DNA from 4 places in the Zhongshania aliphaticivorans genome. Region 4 is predicted to be linked to each of the others. Evidence: predicted binding sites of a transcription regulator. Region 4 holds the regulator's gene; each other region holds the start of a gene.

What was found. The regulator sigma-54, encoded in region 4, starts transcription at its own class of promoters, with help from an activator protein. The targets are predictions, from matches to a motif close to TGGCACANNNNTTGCNNT.
Region 1: the regulator sigma-54 is predicted to act here: its motif matches at 1,665-1,682, upstream of AZF00_RS05160 (molybdopterin oxidoreductase family protein).
Region 2: the regulator sigma-54 is predicted to act here: its motif matches at 3,224-3,241, upstream of AZF00_RS13440 (sugar transferase).
Region 3: the regulator sigma-54 is predicted to act here: its motif matches at 3,974-3,991, upstream of AZF00_RS15545 (amidase family protein).

Annotation. Positions count from the first base shown of each region.
Region 1 is NZ_CP014544.1:1,166,391-1,172,215, reverse strand. Features, by position in the region: gene AZF00_RS05160 (molybdopterin oxidoreductase family protein) at 1-1,548, opposite strand, end outside; gene AZF00_RS05155 (OmpA family protein) at 1,949-3,055, opposite strand; gene hda (DnaA regulatory inactivator Hda) at 3,298-3,993, opposite strand; gene AZF00_RS05145 (AI-2E family transporter) at 3,993-5,084, opposite strand; gene AZF00_RS05140 (DUF2066 domain-containing protein) at 5,081-5,825, opposite strand, start outside.
Region 2 is NZ_CP014544.1:3,033,621-3,039,445, reverse strand. Features, by position in the region: gene AZF00_RS13455 (oligosaccharide flippase family protein) at 1-958, shown strand, start outside; gene AZF00_RS13450 (sugar transferase) at 1,270-1,959, shown strand; gene AZF00_RS13445 (glycosyltransferase family 2 protein) at 2,007-3,053, shown strand; gene AZF00_RS13440 (sugar transferase) at 3,281-3,970, shown strand; gene AZF00_RS13435 (glycosyltransferase family 2 protein) at 4,278-5,234, shown strand; gene AZF00_RS13430 (DUF8692 domain-containing protein) at 5,275-5,825, shown strand, end outside.
Region 3 is NZ_CP014544.1:3,503,110-3,508,934, reverse strand. Features, by position in the region: partial or broken gene AZF00_RS19370 (IS3 family transposase) at 55-219, shown strand; gene AZF00_RS15545 (amidase family protein) at 339-3,899, opposite strand; partial or broken gene AZF00_RS19815 (efflux RND transporter permease subunit) at 4,367-4,495, shown strand; gene AZF00_RS15540 (HupE/UreJ family protein) at 4,497-5,369, shown strand; gene AZF00_RS15535 (DUF6488 family protein) at 5,384-5,731, shown strand; gene AZF00_RS15530 (hypothetical protein) at 5,807-5,825, shown strand, end outside.
Region 4 is NZ_CP014544.1:3,324,823-3,330,647, forward strand. Features, by position in the region: gene AZF00_RS14720 (KpsF/GutQ family sugar-phosphate isomerase) at 1-79, shown strand, start outside; gene AZF00_RS14725 (KdsC family phosphatase) at 94-615, shown strand; gene lptC (LPS export ABC transporter periplasmic protein LptC) at 617-1,183, shown strand; gene lptA (lipopolysaccharide transport periplasmic protein LptA) at 1,170-1,748, shown strand; gene lptB (LPS export ABC transporter ATP-binding protein) at 1,751-2,476, shown strand; gene AZF00_RS14745 (RNA polymerase factor sigma-54) at 2,619-4,115, shown strand; gene hpf (ribosome hibernation-promoting factor, HPF/YfiA family) at 4,197-4,484, shown strand; gene AZF00_RS14755 (PTS sugar transporter subunit IIA) at 4,518-4,967, shown strand; gene rapZ (RNase adapter RapZ) at 4,967-5,824, shown strand.

The DNA of each region.
Region 1 (5,825 bases), 2.0 Mb from region 4:
TGGGAAGGTCATCGCCCGGCCGCGCTCAAAACGCTTCGCCAATTCATTAAAAATCCAGTGATCAGCTTTGGCATTGCCCGGTGGCTCAACGAATTTACGCACTAAATTCACTCTGCGCTCGGTGTTAGTCAGCACCCCCTCCTTTTCACCCCAAACCGCAGCGGGGAAATAAACATGGGCGAAATTAACCGTTTCACAGTCCTTATAGCCGTCTTGTACCACCATAAATTCCAGCTTTTCTAAGGCCTTTTTAATGCGAGGTTGGTTGGGCATAGACGTTAAGGGATTGGTCGCAACAATCCACAGCGCTTTGATTTCTCCCGATTCGATCGCGGGAAAAATATCCGTTTGCTGCAAGCCGCGCTTAGCAGGGAAGAAGCTTTCGTCAATACCCCAAAATTTAGCCACCTCGTCGCGGTGCTCTTGTTTTTCAAGAGCGCGGTAGCCGGGCAGCCCAGAGCATGACGACCACTCCCGTGTGCCCATGGCATTGCACTGGCCGGTAATAGACAGGCTGGTGCCGCCGGGAATACCAATATTACCGGTAATCAAATTGAGGTTATTGATGCCGCATACACCATCGGTACCATGGGTACTCTGGTTAATCCCCATAGTCCAGATGCTCATCGCCGACGGCGCCTTAGCATAAATTCGGGCTACGTTTTTAATCATATCGGCATCGATACCGCAGATCCGCGAGGCGGTAACGGGATCGTATTTGGCAACCGTAGCTTTCAATTCATCAAAGCCATTGCAGTGGGCTTCAATATAAGCCTCATCTTGCAGGCCTTCGGCCAAGATAACGTGGGCAAGGGCATTTAGTAGAACGAGATCAGTACCGGGAGTAATCGGCAAATGAATATCGGCAAACTGAGCGAACATGGTGACCCTCGGGTCCACCACAATCAGTGGGAATTTGCGTTTTTCCAGCGCTTCTTTCAAGCGCCAATAAATAATAGGGTGCTGCTCTGGCAAATTGGAGCCAAAGGCCATTAAACAGTGAGTGCTTTCAAAATCGTCGTAGCACCCTGGCGGGCCGTCGGCACCAAAGGAGCGCTTATAGCCCGAAACCGCAGAGGCCATGCACAAGGTCGTGTTGCCGTCGTAGTTATTAGTGCCGATCACGCCCCGCACTAATTTTCCCAGCGTGTAAAATTCCTCGGTCAACAATTGCCCGGTAGATACTACCGCGACACTATCGCGCCCGTATTTTTCTTGTATGCGCATGAACTCGGCGGCGGTTTTATCCAGCGCGGTATCCCAACTGGTGGGCTGAAAAGCATCGTATATTTTATTGCGAATGAGCGGTTCTACACCGCGCCCAGCGCTATCACTCAATTCGTGCTCAAAAATGCCTTTTATACACAACTTGCCCTGATTAACGGGCGCATTGCCTTTGCCACGACTGGTCACTGGCTTGCCTTCGGCATTCAATCCAACCTCAATTGAGCAGCCTGTGGAGCAATACCCGCATACCGCGTATTTCCATTCGACAACTTTCTTATCAGTAATTGTGATTGGCTTTCTATTCTTACGCCCAAAGATCATCTACATCTCCCCTCATCACCGCAGCACCAAATTAGAGCATGCGGACAATTGCAAGCCGCCGCCAAGCGCACCATTATGGTGATTTATGGGCTATTTACGGCGCTATCTAATTAAGATCTACAAGAACCGTGCCAGTTAACTGAAGACCCACAAAAGAGCGAGGCCATGGCACAAAGCACTGGAAACATAGCGTTAAACACGGGGAGTTTTAGCGTAAGTCGGGCGAGCGCAGACTGAAGCTCTAGGCTTGTAATTAACTTAAGGAGTGACGCACTTTAAGAATAAGCTGACAGCTGGGACATGTATTTACGGCGAGGTGTATTTGGATCGCGGCGGCGGTGCCATTTTATTTGAGTATAAAAAAGGGGCCGAAGCCCCTTTTCCATGAGATTACCGAAGCTTATTCAGTAACTTCTGCCTGCATTACCGCAACAACACGGCGGTTAGCACGACGGCCATCCGCAGTTCTGTTATCAGCAATCGGACGCTCTTCACCATAACCAACTGCACTCAGACGATTTTCCGCAATATTGTAATCGCGAATCAGCGCGTTGCGTACAGAGTCTGCACGACGCTGTGACAGCTGCTTGTTATAAGCGGCGGCGCCATTGCTGTCGGCATGACCTTCAACAACTGCTTTCACACCAGTAAACTTGGTCATGAACTCAGCGACCTTTTTCAGCTCTGAGGCATAGGCAACCGGAATGGCGTCAGAGTTGTTAGGGAAGTTGATTTCCAACTTGATGCTTTCGGAGTGTTTGATTACAAACTTGCAACCGAATTTATCAACTTGACGACCTGCTGGGGTATTTGGACACTTGTCACGGTAGTTTGGCACGCCGTCACCGTCTTTATCCAAAGCGCAGCCCTTAGCGTCGACAGCAACACCAGCTGGAGTACCTGGGCACTGGTCAATACCATCTTCAACACCATCGGCATCAGAATCAGACATCATTGGCTTTGGCGCGGGCTTGGCAACAGATGTGCCACCAAAAGCGTAGCTCAAGCCAATCGAGGCATTGCCGTCACGAGTTTCGTGGTCAGTACCATAAACCAAGCGCGTGTCACCACGAACCGACCAGTTTTCATCAATTGTATAACGTACACCACCACCCACGTTTAACTGGGTCTGGCTGTCGTAGCGGCCACTTTCATAATCCGCTTCAATAACACCCATACCACCAGCGAGGTAAGGGGTGAACTTACTGTCATTGCTGAAGTAACGCAGCATATCTACGCTACTACCAAGAATCTTTTGATCCAGCGCACGAATATTGCGATCACTTGCCGCAACACTGTACAAACCACGCAATTCAATGCCCCAGTCTTTGCTGAGTACATATTCAGCACCAAACAAAGCAACTTCGGTGCTGGTTAAGTCACGCGAACCATCAAATACTTGGTAGCCGATTGCAGGGTTCAAATACCATGTGCCTTCTTCAGCTGCAGACGCTATCGTTGGCAACATGCAACTTGCAACGGCTGCACCCAATATAAATTTACGCATAACACTCCCCTTCATTTTTTTAGAAACTTCCTTTGCTATGCCGTGAAAGCACGCCATTAACTCAGAATAACACGGGTATTGACGCTTGCACGTTTGATTTTGTGTAATTTTACCACGCCACCCAACGAACAATGCATCCCTAAAAATCAGCACTCCGAACACTTATTAGCAGGCAAGTTCCCATGCACATGCTAAAAATAGCCGTATTTTGCGCTATTACCAAATTTTCAGACAAAAAATAATCACCATTCCATCACTTTTTTTATAAATGGAATGGTCAACTTTCTCTGCTCCACTAAGCTGACCTGGTCAAGAGTATTCAATATCCCAAACAAACTCGCAAGGTCTCGTTGACAACGCATATAAATATATTCAGCTACGGCATCCGAAATACTAATACCCCGCAGTCTAGCCCGAAACTGAAATGCTGCAAGTCGCGTGGCCTCATCGGAATCGCGAAGCAGGTAAACACTAAAGCTCTGCAAGCGTGAATGCAGGTCGGCGAGGGCGATGCCCTGCTGAACAATCGGTTTTGCCGAGGCAACTAACATCCGCGCCCCGGTTGTCAGCATCTGATTGTAGCAATTGAACAGCGCTCGCTCCCAATTTGGCCGCCCCGCGACTACGTCAAGGTCGTCTAAACAGAGCAAATCTAAATACTCTGAGCCTTCCAATAGGGCCTCGGGCTCATAATCCACAACGTCAGCAAGGGGGATGTAGCGAGCGTACAGGCCATTGGCGTCAGCCAAATGGCAGCAAGCCTGCAAAAGGTGGCTGCGACCGACCCCGCCGCTAAGATAAATCCACTTTTCACCCTGCGCCATTGCCTGCTGGCGAAGCTGATTAAGCAATAGCCGATGTTCATCGGCAATATAGAAATTATCAAAAGTAGCATCGTTGTCGAGTTTGAGCGCTAATGGCAGTTGCTGACTAGCCATCAATCCCCCAGCTCCCGCTCTTCGGCAGAGGCGGGAACAGCGCCGTAAAATCCACTTTGCTTATAATATTCGTGCAAATGGTTAATCATCACCTTTATTACTGCTGCAAAAGGCAGGGCCAGCAAGATACCGACAAAGCCAAACAACTGGCCACCCGCCAAAATTGCAAATATAACCATTACCGGGTGTAAGCCAATTTTATCGCCAACTAATAGCGGCGTTAACAGCATCGACTCTAATAACTGGCCAAACCCAAACACCGCCGCAACCCCCGCCAGCGGCCATAGACCGTCAAACTGAAAAAACGCCGCCGTACCCGCGGCGCCAATACCGACGATAACGCCGAGATACGGCACGATACTCGCCAAGCCCGCAGCCAAACCTAGGATCAACGCCAAATCAAGCCCCACTATCCACAGCCCTACCGTATACACAACCGCCAAGGCCAACATAACAAGTAACTGGCCACGGGCAAAAGCACCCAATATCTCATCACACTCTTTAGCAATAAGCACTGTGCGCGCTTCAATCGAACGCGGCAGTAAATTGCGAATCGCCGCCATTAAAACATCCCAGTCCCTCAGCAAGTAAAACGTCACCACTGGCACCAAGGTCATATTGGCCAGCCACGCAATCAAGGCCAGACTAGAGCCACTGACCTTGTCCCACAGATAAAAAAGTATGCCGCCAGCACTCGCCCAATGCTCACTGATCGCTTCCCGAGCACTCTCCATAGGTTGAGTTTGCTCAGGCAAGTCCAAATATTCACGTAGTTTAGGCAGACCAGTGGACTGTACCCAGCGCAGCCCGTCGTATATGCGTTCCATTAATAGCTGCAGCTGTTCAATCAGCAGCGGCAGGGTAATAAGTAAAATTAGCGCACCACCAAGACTAAGGGTCGCAAACACCGTCACTACGGCCCAAGTCCGCCCCATGCCCCTTGCCTCTAGTCTGTCGGCAAGAGGGTCACCCATATAAGCCAATACTGCCGCCAGCAAAAAAGGCATTAATATTGGTGCCAGCAAATGAATCAGCAGTGCAATTAGGCCAAGGCCAATAATCACCCACAGCGGCTTTGGCAGGGCTTTCATAGGTGTCGACCCGACCAGCGATAGAAGCCGCGCACTGATAGCGCGGCACTGTTCATTACCACCGTACTCGCGGGCTCTTCCATCAAGCGGCCATCGAGACTCAGAAAGCGCTTAACTTTTTCCATATCGTCATTTAATACCAGCTCCAATATCAACTCATTATCCGAGAGCCACACCGTGTTAGCATGCTGAACCACCGCCAAGCCCTCTAAATAAGTAATCATATCGGCGTAAGCGGCAAAGTTCGTGATACCACTCACGTGTATCAAACTATTCGCGCTATTCACTCCCCCACTGGCCACCACCGAGTATTTTGACGCCTGCAGGTCGGCGAGCGCACCCACTGGCCTCGCTAACAAGTCTCGCCCATCCAAGCCCTCGCTCTCAAGGCGGATCACTTCGTCGCCCTGCAAAACCATCCAGCTTGCAATCCACTGTCCAGTAGAAAACTGCGACGCGCGCCCCATCAACACAAATGGCGCGGAATAACGCGCCGACGCTCGGCGCACATCGTCTACCGACATCTGCCAGAGCTGATCACTCGTTAAATTCGTTGAATCCGCTAGGTCAAATAATGGCAGCTGCAAATCTAACCCTCGGCGTTGCGCCACTTCTTTTAAATCTTTAAGGAGTTCAGCCTGACTATCAGTACCCACAAACTGGCGTCCCTCAGCGGTATCTGCCAACAGCCAAACCAATACAGCGGGGCGATTCGCCGACCACACTGGCAACCCCGCTGAC
Region 2 (5,825 bases), 290 kb from region 4:
TTTGGCACCGGCCATTGCGAGCTTATATGGCGCGCCAATACTCGAAGATCTATTGCAAACATTAGCCTTCACGCACCTCATTTACCCCTTCGCGATGGTGCAATTCAACCTCTTGCAACGCAGTAGTCGCATGAAAGAAGCGGGGCTGATTATGGGCTTAACCGTTACCGCTGATAATTTGCTGTCGGCGGTATTGGCGTTAATGGGCTTTGGTGTCTGGTCGGTCATTTGGCCGAAATTACTCGCGGCCTCGCTGTGGGTGGTGATTATCAATACCCGGGTATTCTGGCGGCCAAGCCTTGAATTCGCGTGGTCTGAATTGCGCAGTATGCGTCGCTATTCCGGCGGGGTCCTGCTTGCGGAAGGCTTAAAGAATGTGCGTAATCAGTTTGATATGTTTATTTTGGGCAAAGTTCTGTCTCCGGAGGTTTTTGGCTTGTATGCCTTCGCTAAAAACGCGGGCCTAGGAATTAGCCTGTCTTTAACAGCGGGTTTTAACACCGCCCTGCTTCCTCGGTTGTGTGATGCCTATCGCGACGGAGAAAATGTCGCAAAGAGCTATTTTAGCGCTTTGAAAACCGCGCTTATGGTGATTGCGCCGCTTATTTTGTGCCAGGCACTCTTGGCGCCGATATATGTGCCAATCGTGTTTGGCGAGCAGTGGGAGCCAGCTACTATGCTGGTGACTTGCCTGTGTCTTTCGGCAATACCACGCATGATATTTGACTCTGGCAGTATGTATTTCCGGGCTTTAGATAGGCTTCGCGCGGAAAATGTAATTGCAATCAGTTTCACGGCCGTGTTTGCGGCGTCCATTTTCTTCTTGGCAGATATGGGTGGTGTTGCCGTGGCGCTGGGTATGATTGGGCTTTATAGCGTCGTGAGTACAGTTTTCCTAGTGTCTGTTTATCGGTCAATTATTCGCGGTGCTGTGCCTCTGGCGCGAGATGCGACGTAAGTTCGTTGCGCGTAAAGATACCCTTTACCGCGTTGCCTTTAGCCATGTCGCTATATCGTTTTGCGTTAGCGCTATTCTGGCGAAGTCGAGCGGCCGCTGACCTTTAGTGTATAACTACATTAGGATTCTCATTTTACGTTTTTATCCTGATGTGCTTTGCAAAATGCACATCACACTGTCCTGGATAAAGGGTCTAACTAGAGTGGATTTTGAAAAATATAATAAAAACATGGTGTTATAGGGGGTTCTAGGTTTGGCATAGCGGTTGCAATAGTAATAGCAAGTTTATCTATTACTAGGGTCACACAGCCATGCAAGCCATCAAACAGCAAATTAATACCTTCCTACCTTCGTTCCTTGTTGTTCTGTTCGCTCAGCTTCAGCGGTTTAATGACTGGTTGGTTCGCGACGCTTATAAGCGTGTCTACGATGTCACGTTGAGCGCTTTATTGATTCTGGCTTTGTCACCGCTACTACTGATGACTGGCTTGGCCATACTTTTAGAGAGTCGCGGTGGCGTATTCTTCCACCAGCAGCGTGTTGGTAAAGACGGCCAGATCTTTAAAATGATCAAATTCCGCTCGATGAGCACCGATGCAAAATTGCATGCCGAAGTTGCTGCCATGGAAAGCGACCGCGATGGCGTATGCAGAAAGTTTGTTAACGATCCCCGGGTAACGAAAGTCGGCAATATCATCCGCAAGCTGTCTATTGACGAGCTACCCCAGTTGATCAACGTCCTGCGCGGCGAAATGTCACTGATCGGTCCACGTCCAGCGTTGATATCAGAAGTTGAGCAATACACTGACTATGACCGTCAGCGTTTGAATGCACTGCCCGGTATTTCAGGTTTGTGGCAGGTATCTGGTCGCGCCGACCTGAGCTTTGAACAGCAGATTGATCTTGATTTACGTTATATCCGCGAGCGCACCTTGTTCACCGATATTGTGATCACTGTTAAGACTATCCCTGCTGTATTACTGGGTGCCGGCGCTTACTGAGCCAATTTAAACCAAACTTAAACCGGAATCGCCGCAAGGATAAAAAAATGCACATCGTAAATAATGTCATAGCTCCTAAAGACCAGCAGTTGGCCATGTTTTCTACACCCTTACTAAGCGTGATAGTGACCCTTGACGGTAATGCGCGCTTTCTCAGCCAATGCTTACAGTCAGTGATAGCCCAATCATTTACTGATTACGAAATAATAATTGTTGGGCCAGATGCGCTGAATCAAAGCACTAGCGTTAGCTCGTCTCTTAATATTCACCAGTCGTATGTCATTAAAAATTGCGGTGCTGGCGAGGCGAGGGCGAGAAACACAGGTATTGCGCACGCGAGAGGGGAGTTGATTGCTTTTATTAATGCTGGTGATGTTTGGACTACCGATAAACTCGAGAAGCATGTTTATCACCTGGCAGCAAATCCAGGCCTTGGGGTGAGTTACAGCGAGTCCGAGTGCATATCCTACTGTGATTTCAGCAAGGCCTACAGAAAATACCGTCCTGAAACGGCAGGCACACTTGAGAATATCTTGTGTGAAAATGCCATTGGTAATGCATCAGGGACTGTAATGCGCCGCGAAGTTCTAAAGGGCCTTCAAGAGATTAGCTACCGTGCTCAGGGTGTAGAGCAGGTCTATTTTGATGAGCAGCTGAATTATACAGATGATATCCATTTTTGGATGAGGGTTACTAGCGCGAGCGATTGGAGTATTGAGGGCCTTAATGAGGTCTTAACTTGGCGGCGTGTGCAGGCTGAGCTTGTGTCAAAGGAGTTAGTTCAACACTTTGAGCAATGGGATCAACTGATTCGACGTTGCCAAAGCCTTGATCCTATCGTCGTGAATGAGATTGGATCACTGGCTATCGCCTATCGCTGTGTTGAATTAGCGCAATATTACGCTTCGCAGGTAGCTGAGGAGCACACCGTTAAGGCTTTATTGAATCGTGCTTGCCAGTTAGATCGCAGAATATTAAATAAAACATTTGGCGGAAAATCGATTGATAATGTGATGGGGATAATTTGTCGGCGGCGGCTCGGCCAGGTTAATGAGAGTCCAGATAAACGGCGTGGTCTTAGTCGTGCGGCCTGATTTTAACGCTGCTTGAAATGACAGTATTGTCGGCAAGTGTTTCTCGTTTTAAATTTTGATCTTGATGTGATTTGCAAAATGCAAATCAAACTGGGTTAGACATAAGAGTTAAGTTAAAAGCTTTGTGTAAAAGTATAATAAAAACAGTGTGTTATATCGATTTTTAGGTTTGGCATAGCGGTTGCAGTAGTAATAGCAAGTTTATCTATTACTAGGGGCACACAGCCATGCAAGCCATCAAACAGCAAATTAATACCTTCCTACCTTCGTTCCTTGTTGTTCTGTTCGCTCAGCTTCAGCGGTTTAATGACTGGCTGGTTCGCGACGCTTATAAGCGTGTCTACGATGTCACGTTGAGCGCTTTATTGATTCTGGCTTTGTCACCGCTACTACTGATGACTGGCTTGGCCATACTTTTAGAGAGTCGCGGTGGCGTATTCTTCCACCAGCAGCGTGTTGGTAAAGACGGCCAGATCTTTAAAATGATCAAATTCCGCTCGATGAGCACCGATGCAAAATTGCATGCCGAAGTTGCTGCCATGGAAAGCGACCGCGATGGCGTATGCAGAAAGTTTGTTAACGATCCCCGGGTAACGAAAGTCGGCAATATCATCCGCAAGCTGTCTATTGACGAGCTACCCCAGTTGATCAACGTCCTGCGCGGCGAAATGTCACTGATCGGTCCACGTCCAGCGTTGATATCAGAAGTTGAGCAATACACTGACTATGACCGTCAGCGTTTGAATGCACTGCCCGGTATTTCAGGTTTGTGGCAGGTATCTGGTCGCGCCGACCTGAGCTTTGAACAGCAGATTGATCTTGATTTACGTTATATCCGCGAGCGCAACTTGTTCACCGATATTGTGATCACCGCCAAGACTATTCCGGCGGTATTGCTGGGTGCCGGTGCCTACTAACATTGCCACCGAGGGCCGGGCTGGTCCGAAAAATAGTGCAGCTGTGGCAGCACGAGAATTAAATTGCTTCGCAAAATGGGAGTAGACGCTAGGTGCGAAGTGCTACAAGTGATTTTTTAAATAAAAGTCTTTAATAATCAATTTGGTATATATGTATTGTTGGTGGCATAGGGCTTGCAAACAATATGGTATAGACCCGACTAACATACAAGGATTACTGAAAATGAGCTTCTTTGACACTGAGTACACATCAAGCAACAAAAATACTTTCGTAACTAAGCGTCCTAAAGTGAGCGTGGTGATTCCAATGTATAATGCGGCCGCTTATTTGCAGGAATGTCTGGATTCGGTGTTGGCACAAACCTTTCGCGATTTTGAAGTGATTTGTGTCGACGACGGTTCGCCTGATAACTGCGCCGAAATTATTCAAGCCTGCGACGACGAGCGCGTGACGCTAGTTCAGCAGCGTAATCGCGGCCTCGCTGGCGCGCGGAATACTGGCGTGTGTCGCTCGGTTGGCGAATACGTCGCGTTCTTGGATTCCGACGATCGTTGGGATCCGCGCAAATTAGAGCTCCATGTCGGGCATCTTAATGCAAACCCAGAGGTGGGCGTCAGCTACAGCGCGTCTCAGTTTATGGATGACGACGGTCAGGATATGAGTATCGGTCAGCATCCCAAGTGTGAAGATATTTCTGCTCAGGATATATTTTGCCGCAACCCTGTTGGCAATGGCTCGGCACCAGTTATCCGTCGCGCAACCCTGAATGATATCGAGTTTATCCGTCCGGAAATGGGGCATTACGGTTCAATGTATTTCGATGAAAGCTTTCGTCAGTCCGAAGATGTTGAGTGCTGGTTGCGTATTGCGCTGTCAACTAAGTGGAAATTCGCTGGTCTTTCCGAGGCGTTGACTTGGTACCGTGTAAACGGTGAAGGCTTGTCTGCTAACTGGCGTCGTCAGCTCGAGTCTTGGGAGCGCTCGGTTGAAAATAATCGCAAAATCGACCCCGCATTTATCGCTAAGTGGGAGGGGCTGGCACGCGCTTATCAATATCGCTACTTAGCCCGTCGCGCAGTGCAGTCTCGGGACTCGGAAAGTGCGACTACGCTGCTAGCCTTGGCGTATAAATCAGACAGCCGTATTTTGTTGAAAGAGTTTACTAAAACAGCAGTGACCACTGCCTGTACTTTACTTTTGGCTACATTACCAATGAATCAATACGACCGATTAGAGCGTAAGATGATGGCGATCGCTGCGTGATCCGATGAGCACTGGGACTGTTTTAGCTGAGGATTAATTGATGGTAGTGCCTTCGTTTGGCAAGTTAAGCATATCGCTGATAGTGACGTTATTGAGCTTAATGCTAGTCTTGTTAGGCAGTCGAGAGGCGGGCTTGAGCTTGGCCGATTTGACCGACGATCCTAGTTTGAGCCGCAGTCGTGCGTGGTTTGCGGGCGGTCTCTCGACCTTCGGTCTTATCCTCATGGCGATGGCGAGCGGGGTAGCCTTTTTCTCAGTAAGCTTGCGAAAATTTTTGGCAGTGGGGCGCCGCCGGACGAGTGCGTCTTTCTGGATAGGTGGATGCACTGCAATGCTATTGATCGATGACGCCTATATGCTCCACGATAGCTTTTTTCCATCTGTATTAAATGTGCCAGAAATTGTCCCGCAATTTCTTATCGGCGGCGTGGTGTTTGTGGTGTTATTTTTATTTCGCAAGGCTATTGGTGAGTCTTTTATATTCGCTATTCCGGCTGTTAGCTGTTGGACAATATCGGTGCTGATTGACGTTAGTATGGATGACACTGATGTGGTGGTTTTATTGCTGGAAGACGGCTTTAAAACATTGGG
Region 3 (5,825 bases), 180 kb from region 4:
CTCTCTTTTTCGCTACGCGACTAACCATGGGTTTAGTGTACTATTATGCCGTTAGAAGACGAAGCGATTGCGGAATGGCTAATCCAGCTAACAGAGCAATATTCTGATTGTGGCTTTGGCCTCTGCTTCGCTTATCTCAGGAATGTAAAAGGCTTCTCTTGGAATCATAAGCGGGTCTATCGCATTTACTGCGAGCTAGCATTAAACCTTCGCGTCAAATAAAAATGGGAGGATTAGCCCTGCACAGACAAAGGGCCAGGCTGCTGTGTTCAAACGAACAAAGGCCGGAGAATTCTCCGGCCTTTGTGGGTGTCGCGTCTTATATGGCGGGAAACGGCTTAGGGTTGTTCAGTGGCTGTTTGCTGGGGGCCGAGCAATTCCTCAAGTGCTGCTTGGTAGGCCTCCGGCGCTAAGTCTTCTGGCGGTTGTTCTGCATAAACAGCGATAGCGGCGTGCACGCGGGCATTAAACTCGCTAATGGTGCTAATTTCACTTGTTACTGCAGGGACAATATTGGGTGGTTGACGGTGTTTGGTCGCCTGTTCGTAGTCGTAGGCAATACCAATGCCGGTTCCCTCGTCAAACTGTCGTACAAAGATTTCCATGCCGCGGGGAACACCCACTGATTCATCAAAGCCGACTGGCACAACAATAGAGCCCATTTGTGTGGTTGACCCAAAATCACAGGTTCTACCACCCGTGGGGCCGGGTGAGAAAATAAGTGCGTCAACACTGACTGTGCCACCGTCGGGGCCAATAACCGGATCGCCGTTAATATCTTTAATAAGGTCCATTTCACCGGTGACATAGGCGCGCATGTCGACTATAGCCTGTAGCTGGGCGGCGGTAGCCGCTTGGTTGGGGTCACCGGCTGCGGTTAGCGCGAACAGTGCGGCGGTTCTGGGGCCGACACGGCCTGTTTCCACAATCCCTTCTAGGCCGTAGCATTGGTCATCGCGGTCATGGGCAGATTCTTCACCGTCTAGCGCAACCCTCGTACTGCTTACGCAGCGACGTGCACTGGTGCCACCTTCCGACTCAAATACGGCAAAATACTCGTTCATATCATAATGGCTGGAGCCAGCGCTAAGTGAGCTGTAGTTTGGGAGGTAGATGTCGTAAACATTGGCACCTAACTCTTTCATTTTGGCGACGGCCTCAGCAATTAGTTCGCCCTGGCGGCCGGTGCCCGTGGCATCGGTATTACCGCCAAGATTGCGCACCACACCAATATTGCGGCCTGCTAGACCATGTAAATCACGGTCTAAGAACTGGGCGTAAGTCTCTGGGCGGTCTTCTGCAGGAAATGCCGCGGCTTTCGGGTCTCTTGGGTCATACTTGCCCATGGCCGTCAGCATCAGTGCGGAGTCGGTAACCGACCGAGTCATTGGGCCGCCGGTATCGCGGCTGTGAGCCAACGGGAAAATACCGTGCTGAGAGACAACGCCCAAGCTTGGCCGAATCCCTACCAATCCGCCGACAGAAGACGGGTGGCGAATGGACTGACAAGTATCCGACCCCGTGCCACCTAAAGCAAAGTTAGCCGCTAAGGAGGCGCCAGTGCCAGAGGAGGAACCCGCCGGGCTCTCCGAGGTGTTGTAGGGGTTGCTTACCTGAATTGCCCGGGCAGAAAAACCGGTGGTGAAGAAAGCGAATTCATCTTGGTTTGCTTTGCCTAAGATTAATGCGCCCGCCTCACGCAGGCCTTGCACGGAGTTAGCGTCAACCCCAGCTTGGTGGCCTAACATTGAATACGACCCCTGAGTAGATGGATAATCAAATGTGTCGTAATTATCCTTTAACAGCACTGGCATGCAGTGCAGATAGCGGTCGCCAATACCGCCATCGCTGGCGTACAGTGCATCTAAAGCCTGCGCTTGCGCGATTGCGTTTGGCATTATCGCTAACACACCAAAAATAGGCAGGCCGCCGTTCGGCTGCGGATTGTCGTTGTAGGCTAAAATGCGATCTATGTATTGCTGGGTAATGGCAACACAGTTTAACGCTTCGCCATTTTCATCAACCAGTCCGCCCGCCAAGGCGGCATGGACGTCGGCCATGGTCGCTTCAACTAATTGAAATAGGTCGTCGCGAATTCCGTCATTGTCGTCGTCGATATCCGCATTGTCACCAATACCATCACCATCGGCGTCGACCGTCTCAGTGCTGTCGTTAGGAAAGGCGTCACTGTTGTCGCCCACGCCGTCGCCGTCAGCATCGCTGGTTTCAGATGCATCGTTAGGAAAGGCATCAGCATTGTCGCCCACGCCATCACCGTCGGTGTCGGCAGTTTCTGAGGCGTCATTGGGGAAGGCATCTTGGCTGTCTGACACACCGTCGCTATCCGAGTCGGCCAGCAGTGGATCAGTGCCTTGCGCCTGTTCGTCTGCGTCACTTAGGCCATCGTTGTCATCGTCTGCGTCGGCATTATTGCCAGTGCCGTCGTCGTCAGTATCAAGCGACTCCGTGTCATCTTCAGGGAAGGCGTCGGCGTTGTCGCCAACACCGTCATTGTCGGTATCCTTGGTTTCAGCTGGGTCCGTCGGAAACGCATCGCTATTATCACCAACGCCATCGGCGTCCGTATCAGCTGATTCGGTGGGGTCAGTGGGAAAGGCGTCCTGGCTGTCGGAGACCCCGTCGCTATCCGAATCTGCGCGGAGTGGGTCGGTGCCTAGGGATTGCTCGTCTGCGTCACTTAGGCCGTCATTGTCGTCGTCATTATCTGTATTGTTGCCAATGCCATCGGAATCCGTATCCACAGATTCAGTGGCGTCATTGGGAAAGGCATCCTCGCTGTCGGAGACTCCGTCGCTATCGGTATCTGGGCGCAGCGGGTCGGTGCCTAGGGATTGTTCATCGGCATCACTTAAGCCGTCATTGTCGTCGTCTTCGTCGGCATTGTTCCCTATACCATCTCCGTCGGTGTCTAGGCTTTCTGAATTATCGCTAGGAAACGCGTCGTCACCGTCGGCAACGCCATCGCCGTCTGAATCCGCCAGCAAGGGGTTTGAACCATTCTCGACTTCCTCGCTGTCGAGGACGCCGTCATTGTCATCGTCAAGGTCGCAGGCGTCGCCACGGGCGTCGCTGTCAGTATCAAGCTGATTTGGGTTTGCGATGGCAGGGCAGTTGTCTTGGCCATTTTTAATGCCGTCTTGGTCGCTATCTTGCTCTGCTTCGTCCAGCGCGCAACCATCTGCGTCAACCGCCAGGCCAGAGGCGGTTTCTGGGCAGGCGTCTACGACGTCGTTTACGCCGTCACCGTCGGTATCGGCACCGCCGTCAAAATCAAATGTACCGTCAGAGAGATCTTTTCGGGTTTTCTCAAGATGATCGTCGGCATCTAACGCGGAAACTAATACGCGGCCATCATCATTTGCATCCTGTGCGAATAGGCTCGCCTCGGATGAATCAAATACAGTAGGGTCTACATCAAAATCGCTGAGTGAGACATTCAGTGCCAATGCCTTGTCGATAACCAGTTGCGACAGGCTGATGCCGTTATCTGGATTTTGGTCTTCATCCAAAGTCAGTAGTAAGCGTGCGACATTGGTCTTGGCGTTGCCTGAACTCAACAGATCATCAAGTGTCACTATCGAATTACCGAGTGCGGAGCCAATTTTAAACGACCCGAAGTAGAATGAAACCGTTTGTCCCTCAAGGTAGGCAAAGTTACCCGTCGCATCGGTTAGCGGTAAATCAGCAATTGTGGTCGTATTTGGGGCGGTTGAATAAAAGATGCCCTTAACTGGGGAGTCTATGAATTTTCCTGTGGTGGCTGGGCCAAAATCATTGCCCCCATCTGGGGTGCTAGGACTGGAGCTTGCACCACTACTGCCACCCCCACAGGCGGCTAAGAAAACACTAAAACCACTAACAATTAATATATGTCGCATTTATATACTCCGTTACAGCTAGATACGGTGTCGAAATTCAGCAATAGCTAATAGCAATTTCAAGAAATGCATGTCTTGCAGTTTTTGTGCCACAGGCTTTGGTGTGAACAGAATATTGCTGCTTAGAATAAATAATCAGTTGAATTTAGCGGGACAAGGAAAGTTCTTGAGGGGCGTGGGAAATTGTAAAAGCTGCCAATTAGCAGCCATTATGATTCGCTCTTTGGCGAGGGTGGACTGTGCACGCAGGCAAGTTGTTGAACAGATTGCGTCTGAGTAAATACGGATTCCCTGCTAATATCCTGCTTTTTAGCATTTACTCGGATTCCGAATGGCCAAATATCGGAGCCGGAGGTTTTTATGTCAGCTCACTGTTGGCTTAGCTAAGCGCCAACTACCGTAAAATAAATCTGTCCCCTTTTTGTTCATCTTGGATCATAAATCAAAGACCTGACCCTCATGATGATACGATCACCGAAGTGCAGCGTCCTCTGGCAACTGTGGTAATTGGCGGCATTTTCTCGTCGACACTGCTAAGCTTATTTGTACTGCCGTCTTTATACCGTATGCTACATCGAAGTGAAGCGGAGGTATGAAGTGACGACAACAATGATTCGAGGCCGGATTTACGCGCTCATTGTCATACTAGTGGCGATGCTCAGTAGCGTAAGTGTGTTAGCCCACGGCATGTCTGAGGCAGATAAACAGCGCGCGATAGAAGCGGGTCTACCAGATTACGTTCTGTTGGGTGCGGGGCATATGCTCACCGGCTATGACCACTTGCTCTTTCTGTTTGGCGTTGTTTTCTTTCTCAGCCGCTTTAGCGATATCATAAAATTCATTACGGCGTTCACTGTGGGCCACTCGATTACGCTGGTCTTTGCCACGCTTTATTTCGTGCAGGCAAATTACTTCCTGATTGATGCTGTTATCGCGCTGACCGTCTGCTACAAGGGCTTCGAGAACCTAGACGGTTTTAAGCGCTATTTTGGTGTAGGCTCGCCAAACCTGATGTATATGGTGTTTGGCTTCGGTTTGATTCACGGTTTTGGCTTGTCGACGCGGCTGCAACAGCTGCCCATGGGCGAGGGCAGTATCGTTATGAAAATACTCGCCTTCAATGTCGGTGTCGAAGTCGGTCAGATCGCGGCGCTCACTGTCATGTTGGCACTGTTAGTCGGGTGGCGTAAAACTGCCTCTTTCAAGCGCTTTAGTGTTATGGCCAATACATTGCTAATCATTATTGGCGGACTGCTTTTTCTGCATCAGCTACACGGCTACCAGCACACCGTGTTTGCTGATGACTTTCCGATTAATACCGGTGATCACTCGCATATCCATGAAGATATGGCGACGGAGGCGAAAGCAAATATCCTCGATCACTATCCTCGGCGTATTATTGCTCCTCAGCCTTCGCAGTATGACGAAGGCGCTCATGAACATGGTGATGGCGCCTACCACAGCCACTAAATAAAGGTGAAAGAATGAAATTCCGGATTGCTTTGTGTTTACTCGCGAGCTTGTTTATAAGTTCAAATCTCTTGGCCCATGGCAGCGGCCATGCACCAATTTCTGAGCAAAAGGCCCTGCTCATCGCAACTCAAATCACTAAAGGTTTTGCCAATGTTGATCCCCAGCTTGGCTTTGGGAAAGTGCCGGGTAGCTGGGCGAATATTGCTAGTGATGCCGCGACTATTTTTGAGAGTGGCGATGGCTATCGTATCGTCAAAGTTGTAAACCCGAATGAAGAGAGCGCACTCTATATACTGATGTCAGATGAAGGCGAAGTTTATGATGCGAATATCAGCGGTAAGTTTGAAGGCGTAAATTAACGGTGAGTCTATGACAAGCTATATTTTGCCGCAAAGATACTTCTCGCCGCGTCGGTTATTGGCTATGCGTCGTGGTTGTCAGATAAGAAGCCGG
Region 4 (5,825 bases):
ATTGGTCGCCGTCAATGAAGACGGTCAACCCGTCGGCGTCATCCACACTCACGACCTGCTCAAAGCAGGCGTTGCCTAGGAATCTGCAACACCATGAACAGTGTTATTGAGAAAGCAAAAACCATCAAACTCTTGGCGATGGATGTCGACGGCGTGCTGACCAACGGCAGCCTGTACTTTGGCAATAGTGGCGAGGAGATGAAAGCATTTAGCATTCTCGACGGCCTCGGCATTAAACTACTGCGCGACGCGGGTATTAAACCGGCCATTATCACTGGTCGCTGCTCCGAACTGGTTAAGCGTCGCGCCGGTGAACTCAAAATAGAGCTAATTTACCAAGGCCGCGAGGACAAACTCGTCGCCTTAGAGGAGCTGCGCGCTGATCTCGGGCTTGAAATGAGTGAAATTGCCTACGTTGGTGACGATCTACCCGATCTTTCTGCTATCCGCAAAGCTGGCCTAGGGATTACCGTTGCCAATGGCCACGAGTTTGTCGCTCGCCACGCCGACTGGCAAACCCGCGCCGCGGGCGGCAGCGGCGCTATTCGCGAAGTCTGCGAGCTAATCCTTACCGCTCAAGGCAAACTCAATAGCGCGCTGGAACAATACCTCTGACATGAAGCAAATCAAATTCACTGTCTTCTCCGTGCTGTCGGCCATCACCGCCATGGCCGGTATTATTGTCTACCTAACGCAATTCAGTGAAAGTGGTAAGCTGAGTATTGTTGAGCGTTTTGAGGCGGTTCCCGATGCCGACTCTCACCTCACCAAAGTCGACGGCATTAAATACAGCCGCGATGGCGAAATCGCCTACAAATGGCGGGCAAGCAGTGCGGAGCGATTAATTTCCGATGGCTCAATTTCATTGCAAGACCCCTTTTATATCGGCAATATCGCAGACCAACGACCGTGGACGGCCAGCGCTAAGACCGGCAAGCTATCTCAAGACGGCGAACAATTAACCCTGCTCGACACCGTACTGGTAAAAGATTTAATCCGACAGGCACAAATAACGACCGAGTTACTGCAAATAAATTTAGAGAGCAGCGAAGTGAGTACTGACCAGCCACTGACCCTATCATTGCGCAATGGCAAAACTCATTCACTCGGCATGAAAGCCAGCATGAAAGATGAACGTGTTGAACTCCTTGATCAGGTAAAAGGCCATTATGACCCTATTTAAAGCCGCGCTCGCCATCACGCTTACCCTGAGCGTTTGCAGCACTGCGCTGAGCTTGCCCGATGACCGCAAACAAGCCATCAATCTGAGCTCCGATAGGGCAATTTACGAAAACAACCAAGGTGTTTATATCGGTAACGTCAATATGAATCAGGGCTCGCTCAAGATCCGCGCCGACAAACTGACCATTATTGAGTCAAACCGAAAAGTTGAAAAAGTGATTGCCGAGGGCAGCCCCGCCTACTTTGAACAACAGCCCCGGGCCAAAGAGGGGGTCGTAATCGCCAGCGCCCAGCGCATTGAATACAGTTTGGCACAAGAGGAAATTCTTCTCCAAAAGAATGCCTCGATTACCCATCAAGGTTCCAAAATCTCCGGCGACCGCGTGGTGTACAGCGGCCGCAAGCAAATGGTGGTGGCCGACGGCGGCACCACAGAAAAAGAGAATCGAGTAAAAATGACCCTCCAACCCCAAGCAATCCCTGACGGCGACTTGCCTGGCGGTGACGCCAACAACACGACGACCAAGCCCACCCCTGACAACGCCCCCAGCGGAGAATCGCGCTAACCATGCCAGTTCTGCAAGCCAGCAATCTCGCCAAGGCCTACAAGGGCCGCGAAATCATTAAAGATGTGTCGCTCACCATTAGCAGCGGCGAAATTGTCGGCCTACTCGGCCCCAATGGCGCAGGTAAAACCACCTGCTTTTATATGATTGTTGGCATCGTTAATGCCGACAGGGGCACGATCCGCCTCGATGATCGCGACCTAACCAAACTGTCAATTAATGGCCGCGCCAAAAACGGAGTGGGCTATTTGCCACAGGAAGCGTCAATTTTTCGCAAACTGACCGTCGCCGATAATATTATGGCCATCCTCGAGACCCGAAAAGACCTCAACCGTACGCAACGCAAAGAAAAATTAGAGGCTCTGCTTCAAGAGTTTCACATTACCCATATTCGCAAATCCATGGGTATGGCGCTGTCCGGCGGTGAACGTCGCCGAGTTGAAATTGCCCGTGCGTTGGCCACCGAGCCAAGCTTCATACTCCTTGACGAGCCCTTTGCAGGGGTAGACCCGATCTCGGTGAACGACATTCAAAATATTGTAAAGCACTTGCAAGCGCGGGGCATTGGGGTACTCATCACTGACCACAACGTCAGAGAAACCCTCGATATTTGCGACAAAGCCTATATCGTTGGCGAAGGCCGTATCGTTGCCGAAGGGGACGCCAACACCGTATTAAGTAATCAGATTGTCCGTGACATTTACTTGGGCGATAAATTTACTTTATAAGTTATGCAATGAGTAAATGAGTCGGCACAGGTATTGCAGGAGATGATTGTCCCGACTACACTGAGAGTGAGGCATAATTGTTGCCGGTAGAGTAAAACCTATTACTCGTGTTGCCATCACCCCGTTGTAGAAGCCGCTGCCTATGAAACAATCGCTACAGCTCAAAGTCGGTCAAAGCCTGACCATGACACCTCAGCTGCAACAAGCGATTCGCTTATTACAACTCTCTACCCTCGACCTCCAACAAGAAATACAATCAGCATTGGACTCCAATCCACTGCTTGAAATCAGTGATGACAGCGACGATTTTGAAGTCAATACCGAACCCACATCCGCCGAACCCAAAAAAGCAGAGAAAAGCAGCGACCAAGAGACCGAAGCCCCGCAGCCCGAAGCAGACACTGAATGGGCCGAACGCAGCGACATCCCTGACGACCTGCCGGTAGACAGCCAGTGGGACGACGTTTACCAAACCAGCGGCAGTAGCAGCGGCTCCGGCAGCGGTTCGGCAGCGGAAGACAACGACTACAGCAACGACTATCGCAATTCCAGCGCCGACTCCCTGCAAGACCATTTACGCTGGCAGCTAAACCTCAGCCGCCTATCTGATATTGACCGTTTAATTGCCGACGCCATCATCGACGCCATCGATGACAATGGCAGGTTAACGGTCAGCGCAGAAGAACTTGTCGAAGGCTTTGCCAGTGACGAAATCGAAATCGAAGAGTTCAATGCGGTTTTACATCTTATTCAGCAATTTGATCCACCGGGCGTAGCCGCCCGCGACCTGCAAGAGTGTTTATTGATTCAGCTCAAGCAATTACCCGCCGACACCTATTTAGTTGAAGAAGCCCGTCTTGTCGTGAGCCAATATATGGCGCAATTGGGCAATCGCGACTATAACCAGATAATGCGTCGCTGCCGCTTAAAAGAAGATCAGCTTCGCGACATCATAAAACTGGTGCAATCGCTCAACCCCACACCGGGTGACAGCATTGGCGCCGACGAAACTGAATATGTCGTCCCCGATGTGTTTGTAAGCAAAAAGGACGATCGCTGGCTGGTGGAGCTGAACCCTGATATTGCACCCAAAATTCAAATTAACGCACACTACGCGGCACTGGCCAGAAAGAGCAGCAATAGCAGTGATAACGACTATATCCGCGACAATCTGCAAGAAGCGCGCTGGTTTATCAAAAGCCTACTCAGCCGCAATGAAACTCTAATGAAAGTCGCAACCAAAATTGTTGAATACCAACGCGGCTTTTTAGAATACGGCGAAGAAGCCATGAAACCCCTGGTTTTACACGATATTGCCGAAGCGGTTGGCATGCACGAATCCACGATTTCACGGGTAACGACCCAAAAATACATGCACACCCCAAGAGGCATTTTTGAGCTTAAATTCTTCTTTTCCAGTCATGTATCAACCGACACCGGCGGTGAGTGTTCATCGACCGCTATTCGCGCGTTAATTAAAAAGCTGGTGGCGGCAGAAAACCCCCGTAAACCGCTAAGCGACAGTAAAATTACCGACTTACTCGGCGATCAAGGCATTCAGGTTGCCCGCCGCACCATTGCAAAATATCGAGAATCACTGGTTATTCCGCCCTCAAACGAGCGGAAACGACTGGTATAGTGGCAGTGCCCCTGTTACGGTCATTGTCGTCATACACGCGCCGTGAGGCGCTAGTTATTTTCAGCGATGAAGGAGCAAAATATGCAGATTACTGTTAGTGGTCACCACGTTGATGTTACCCCGTCTCTTCGCGATTACGTCAATACCAAGCTCGGCAAACTTCAACGACACTTTGACAACATCACTAATACCGACGTCACCCTGTCAGTAGAAAAGCTGATCCAAAAGGCCGAGGCCACCGTGCACGTCGCCGGCGCCGACCTATTTGCCACCTGCGAATCGGAGGATATGTACGCGGCGATCGACAGCCTGACCGACAAACTCGATCGACAATTAATTAAACACAAAGAAAAAACTCTCGGCCGCTAAGGCCCTTGACCTAAACCACTGTTGCAAGAAACCATGATACTCAATTCCATTCTCACCTTAGGACGCACCCACAGCGGTGCGTCCATTACCAGTAAAAAACGACTTCTTGAATTCATTTCAGCCGGTATCAGCGCCGATAATAGCGAATTTGACGCCGATGAATTATTTAATGAGCTCTTGGCCAGAGAAAGACTGGGCAGTACCGGTATTGGCCACGGCGTCGCTATTCCTCATTGTCGCAGTAGCCGCTGCACCGCGATCACCGGCATGCTCCTCAAGCTAGAGCAAGCCATCGATTTCGAAGCGGTAGACGACCAGCCCGTCGACTTGGTGTTTGCTCTTATCGTGCCAGCAGAAGCCCACGACGAGCACCTTAAAGTCTTAGGTGCGCTTGCCACGGCCTTCAATGAAGAAAGCTTTCGCAGTGAGCTGCGCAGCGCCACGTCTGACCAGGCCCTCTTTGAGCGAGCGCTACAAAGCTAATGGAACTCATCATCCTCAGCGGGCGCTCAGGTTCCGGCAAAAGTACCGCCCTGCATCAGCTGGAAGATGAAGGCTTCTATGCCATCGACAATTTGCCCGTATCTCTACTACCCGAGCTGGTTCGTGAGCTGTCACGAAGTCCACTGAAAGTGCACCAGCACGTCGCCGTATGCATCGATGCCCGCAACGCCCAAGATGGCCTAGCACGCTTCAAAAGCCTGTGCGATCAGGTCAAACAATACGCCCACCTTCGAATCGTCTTTCTCGACGCCGGTGACGACAAACTTATCAAGCGGTTTAGTGAAACTCGCCGTCGCCACCCGCTAACCACTGACTCGCTGCCACTGGCCGATGCCATTAAACTGGAGTCTCGTTTACTGGAACCCATTGTGGTCGAAGCCTCGCTGGCAATCGACAGCAGTGACATGACGGTACACGAACTCCGCGCGGCGATTCGCGACCGTATTCTCGGTGTCGACGCCAGTCGTCTTGCCGTGCAGCTAAAATCCTTTGGTTTTAAACGCGGCCTGCCGATTGATGCCGACCTTGTCTACGACTTGCGGATGCTGCCCAACCCCCACTGGCAAGATAATTTACGCAGCCTCACCGGTCGAGACCAAGCCGTGCAGGACTTTCTCGCCAAACAGCCTGATGTGCAATTGATGCATCACGATATTCTGCAATACCTGCAAACCTGGCTACCCAAAATTGAAGCCAGTAACCGCAGTTATTTCACCATTGCGATTGGTTGCACCGGTGGTCAACATCGCTCAGTATATATGGTTGAATCCTTGGCAGAGGCCATGCGTAGCGCCTACCCAGACTTACAAGTTCGCCATCGCGAACTCCAGAATTAGA